Regions from separate parts of the Thalassiella azotivora genome, predicted to be linked through region 1. Evidence: riboswitches for the same ligand, from Rfam matches in the RefSeq annotation. Region 1 holds a riboswitch; the other holds the start of a gene.
The links. Region 1 has a riboswitch for thiamine pyrophosphate ahead of thiC (phosphomethylpyrimidine synthase ThiC). Riboswitches for the same ligand answer to the same signal wherever they lie in the genome.

Region 1 (2,380 bases):
CGAGCGTGTAGAACGGCGCGCCGTCGCACAGGTCCTGCTGCAGGTCGACGTTCTCCTTGACCAGGTGCATGGGCACGTGGCCGGGGCCCTCGACCATCACCTGGACGTCGTGCTCGCGGGCGACGCGGGTCAGCTCGCCGAGGGTGCGCAGCTCGGAGAGCTGGGCGTCGTCGTTGGCGTCGGCGATGGACCCGGGCCGCAGGCCGTCGCCGAGGGAGAACGTCACGTCGTAGGCGCGCAGGATCTCGCACAGCTCGGCGAACCGCGTGTAGAGGAAGCTCTCCTGCCCGTGCGCGAGCATCCACGCGGCCATGATCGAGCCGCCGCGGGACACGATCCCGGTGCGGCGCCGGGCGGTCAGCGGCACGTACGCCTGCAGGACGCCGGCGTGCACCGTCATGTAGTCGACGCCCTGCTCGCACTGCTCGACCACGGTGTCGCGGTACACCTCCCAGGACAGCTCCTCGGCCTTGCCGCCGACCTTCTCGAGCGCCTGGTAGATCGGGACGGTGCCGACGGGCACGGGGCTGTTGCGGATGACCCACTCGCGGGTGGTGTGGATGTCCTTGCCGGTGGACAGGTCCATCACGGTGTCGGCGCCCCAGCGGGTGGCCCACACCATCTTCTCGACCTCCTCCTCGATGGAGGAGGTGACGGCGGAGTTGCCGATGTTGGCGTTGACCTTCACGAGGAACTCGCGGCCGATGACCATCGGCTCGGACTCGGGGTGGTTGACGTTCGCGGGGATCACGGCGCGGCCGCGGGCGACCTGGTCGCGCACGTGCTCGGGGCTGCAGCCCTCGCGGACGGCGACGAACTCCATCTCCGCGGTGACCTCGCCCCGGCGGGCGTACGCGAGCTGCGTGACGGCGCCGGACCCGTTGCCGCGCAGCAGGTCCCGACCGTCGGTCTGGCCGGTCACCTCGACGTCGCCCCGGTCGCGGACCCACGTCGCGCGCAGCGCCGGCAGGCCGGTGCGCGCGTTCGGGGACGCGTTCGGGTCGGTCCACGGGCCGCTGGTGTCGTACAGGACGACGCTGTCGCCGGTGGTGAGGACGACCTCGCGGGCGGGGACCCGCAGGTCGGGCCGGGCGCTGCCCGGAGGCGGTGCGAGGTAGGTCTTGTGGCTGCCGACGGGACGCGGTACGTCCGTGCCGTCGGTGCCGGGGGTGGTGAGCAGGTCCTGGGTACGCGCAGCCGTCATCGACGGTCCCTCCCTACGCCGGAATGATCCGGATCAGGTTCGAGCGGTCGCCGGCCGTCACAGCCGACCTCTCAGCCCGGTCGTCCGGGCTCCCGCGGTGACGCGCACCACCCTAGTCAGACCGGACGGGTGGCCGAAACCCCCTGCGCCGCGGACGGTTCGTCAGCGCCTGGTGTCGAGCCCGTGGCGACCTGCCGCAGTGACAGCATGGGGCGCATGGACCTCGACGAGCTGTCGCAGCGCTTGGAGCGGCAGGGGTGCGTGGTGCCCGACTGGGGTGTGACGCCCGCCGTGTTCCCCGGCTGCGCCGCCGCCCACCAGCTCGTCCGCCAGTGGTGGCGGGCGATCACTCCTCTGGAGCACCGCCTGTGGGTCGCCTGGTACGCGGGCATCAGACCGGTGGGTCCGGCCGTGCTGTACGACGACTTCCTGGCTGAGGCGAGCGAGCTGTACGACCGCCTGACGTCGTCGGGCGTCGGGCGGTCGTACGGGGACCCGGTGGCGCTGGGCTTCGGCACCTTCCTCCCGCAGCTCGTGGAACGTCGTCCGCGACCGGAGCACTGGGCCGCGGTGCGACCGTGGTTGGAGGACGAGGGGCTGAGCAGCGCTCACCATCCCGAGGACCTGCGGGCATTCTGGGTCACGGTCGCCGCCAGGTCCGGGGCACCGGAAGCCCCACCAGTCATCGCCGAGCTGCTGGTGAGCACGCCGGCGCTCCGGTGGGTCGCCCTGGAGGGACTGGGGCTGTCGCGGTCGCGCGAGCACCGGGCATTGGTGCAGGCGTACGCCCACGACCCCGACGCGGATATCCGCCGAGTCGCCAAGGCCGCGATCCGTCGCCTGACGAGTTGAACGCTCTCCTCGCGAAGCTGGCCTCCGGGTCCGCCATCGGAGGTCGCCTCGCGCGCGCAACCGGGTACTGCCGTGACGAAATGGTCGGTGGCGACGGCCTCGGCTGGGACGATGCGGGCCGAGCGCTAGGCGCGGTCACGTGCGCACCCCGACAGGTGCTGTCCGAGGAGGCTCTGCCGTGGATGAGGTCACCGTCACGGAGGTGGTGCTGCTGGAGGTGCCGTGCTGGGCTCTTGCCGCTGTCGGCGCTGGGGTCGCTGTGGCCGCGCGACGACGCTCGCGTGCGAAGCGCAGGGAACCGTGACCGTCCGCCGACAGGGCACC
Region 2 (2,380 bases), on a different contig from region 1:
CACCACGATGGTCTTGAGCACCTGCGACGGCTCGACGCCCCGGACGGCGGCCGCCTCGGCCAGGCTCGACACCCGGCCGTGCCGCACGACGCGGTGGTCGATGCCGCTGGCACGCACCGCGGCCAGCGCCCGGTCCTGCGGGCTCACCCGTGGGAGGTCCTCGCCGGACGCTGCCCCGCCGTCCGCGCGGCCGTCCGTGCCGCCGTCCACTGCGCCGTCCACTGCGCGCGACCTCAGAACAGGGACGACAGCCAGCGCAGCACCGGCATCGCGACCGGTGCGCTCACCGCCAGCATCCCGAGCACGACGAGCACCGCGAGCAGCCTCGCCAGCGGCGAGGGACGGCCCGTCCCCGGTTCGCGCAACGACCTCAGCACGCGCCCAGTGTCACAGACGGCGGGCCGGTGCCGCAGCCACCTCCCGCCGCGTCCCCGGGCGGCGGCAGGTCAGCCGACCTGCTCCAGGCCCTTCGGCAGGTGGCCGGTGCTCTTGCGGTAGTAGTCGGCGGCCTTGCGCGCCGCCAGCATGCGCGCGACGCCGACCAGCGCCCCGGAGAACAGCGCCCAGCCGAGGGCCTCCTTCCAGGAGGTGTCGGGCGACTCGGGGTTGGCCGGCGGTGCGTTGCCGGTGCCCTTCGTCCACGCCAGCGTGATGACCTTCTTCGCCGCGATGCCGGCGAGCACGGCCGAGCCGGTGCCCATGATCGTCCAGACCTTGCTGCTGTCACTGCTCACGCCGGGGCCTCCAGCTCCTCGGGCCGCCGGTCCGGCGGCGACGTCGACTGCGCTGCCTCACGCTCGCGCACGCCGGGGAGCGCGGCAACTCGTCCGAGCCCCGACCCCGGCGGGTGTACCGTGGCCGCAGCGACAGGGGAGCGCCACCAGGGCGCTGAGAGTGCGGGCAGCCGCAGACCCTCGAACCTGATCCGGTTAGCACCGGTGTAGGGAGTCGGGACCTCCCACCGCGCACCCGACCGCGGCGTCCGCCGCGGCCCGGGGCGCGGTGCCCCTCCTGGAGCGCACCGCGCAGGAGGACACACGATGAGCAGCACCCGGGACGACGCGTCGAGCCCCACCACGCAGGACGCACGGACCACCGCCGCCGGTCACGGCCAGCACCCCACGGCCAGCGGGCACCGGCTCCGGCCGCTGTCGCTCGCGCTCGCCGGTGCCGGGCTCGTCGCCGGCGCCGTCACCTGGGCGGTCGGCCTGCCGCAGGAGCCCACGCTGTTCGGCACCCCGCTGGTCGACCTCACCGTCCCCGCGGCGCTGCTGCTCGCCCTCGCCGGGTTGTGGCTCGCCGGCTGGACGTCGACCACCCGGCCCCGCTGGCGGGTGGTCGACGTCGTCGTCGCCAGCGTCCTCGGCGTCGCCGGCGGGTTCCTCTTCGTCGCCTGGAACATCGGCTGGGAGCCGCTGTCGGCCGGGCTCGCCGCGTTCCCGCCGGCCAGCGCGATCGGCGTCGGCGTCTGGCTGCTGCCCGGCGTCCTCGGTGGGCTCGTGATCCGCCGCCCCGGCGCCGCCGTCTACGTCGAGGTGGTCGCCGCCACCGTCAGCGCCCTCGTCGGCAACCAGTGGGGCTTCGCGACGGTCTGGTACGGCCTCCTCGAGGGACTCGGCGCCGAGGTCGTGCTCGCCCTCCTGCTGTACCGCCGGTTCGGGATCTGGGCCGCCGCGGCGGCCGGCGCCGGGGCGGGCGTCGTCGTCGGGCTGCTGGACACCTTCGTCTACTACCCGGAGTTCGAGCCCGTCTACAAGACCGTCTACGTCGCCCTGGCGGTCCTCTCCGGCGTGGTCGTCGCCGGCATCGGCTCGTGGGCCCTGACCCGCGCCCTGGCGGCGACCGGTGCCCTGGCGCCCCTCGCCTCCGGCCGCGACGCCGAACGCGTCTGAGCCGCGCCGTCACGATGACCCACGCCCCGGCGGGAGGACCGTGACCACCCTCAGCCTGCGCGGGTGGGGGTGGCGGCACCACGGCCGCCGGGCGTGGGCGCTGCGCGGCGTCGACCTGGACGTCGGCCCCGGTGAGCGGGTGCTGCTGCTCGGCCCCAGCGGCGCCGGCAAGTCCACCCTCCTCGCCGCCGTCGCCGGGCTGCTCGACCCCGGCCCGGACGGCAGCGGCCAGCAGGAGGGCGAGGTGCTGCTCGACGGCGTCCCCGCCCACCAGGCACGGCTGCGGGCCGTCGAGGAGGCGGTGGGCCGCGCCCGGACCGGCCTCCTCCTGCAGGACCCCGAGGCGCAGACCGTGCTCGCCCGCTGCGGGGACGACGTCGCCTTCGGCCTGGAGAACCACGCGGTCCCCGCCGACCGGATCTGGCCCCGGGTCGACGCCGCGCTCGCCGACGTCGGGCTCGACCTGCCGCGCGACCACCCGACGTCGC

Region 2: it holds a riboswitch for thiamine pyrophosphate, as region 1 does, so the genes downstream of both, ACYVQV_RS11865 (ECF transporter S component) here and thiC (phosphomethylpyrimidine synthase ThiC) in region 1, are expected to answer to the same signal.

The regions. Positions count from the first base shown of each region.
Region 1 covers NZ_BAAGTX010000029.1:30,925-33,304, forward strand. The annotation lists gene thiC (phosphomethylpyrimidine synthase ThiC) at 1-1,204, opposite strand, end outside; TPP riboswitch at 1,198-1,310, opposite strand; gene ACYVQV_RS17045 (HEAT repeat domain-containing protein) at 1,421-2,056, shown strand.
Region 2 covers NZ_BAAGTX010000015.1:65,395-67,774, reverse strand. The annotation lists gene ACYVQV_RS11880 (aminoacyl-tRNA deacylase) at 1-147, opposite strand, end outside; gene ACYVQV_RS11875 (hypothetical protein) at 234-377, opposite strand; gene ACYVQV_RS11870 (DUF4235 domain-containing protein) at 447-734, opposite strand; TPP riboswitch at 859-964, shown strand; gene ACYVQV_RS11865 (ECF transporter S component) at 1,041-1,892, shown strand; gene ACYVQV_RS11860 (ABC transporter ATP-binding protein) at 1,933-2,380, shown strand, end outside.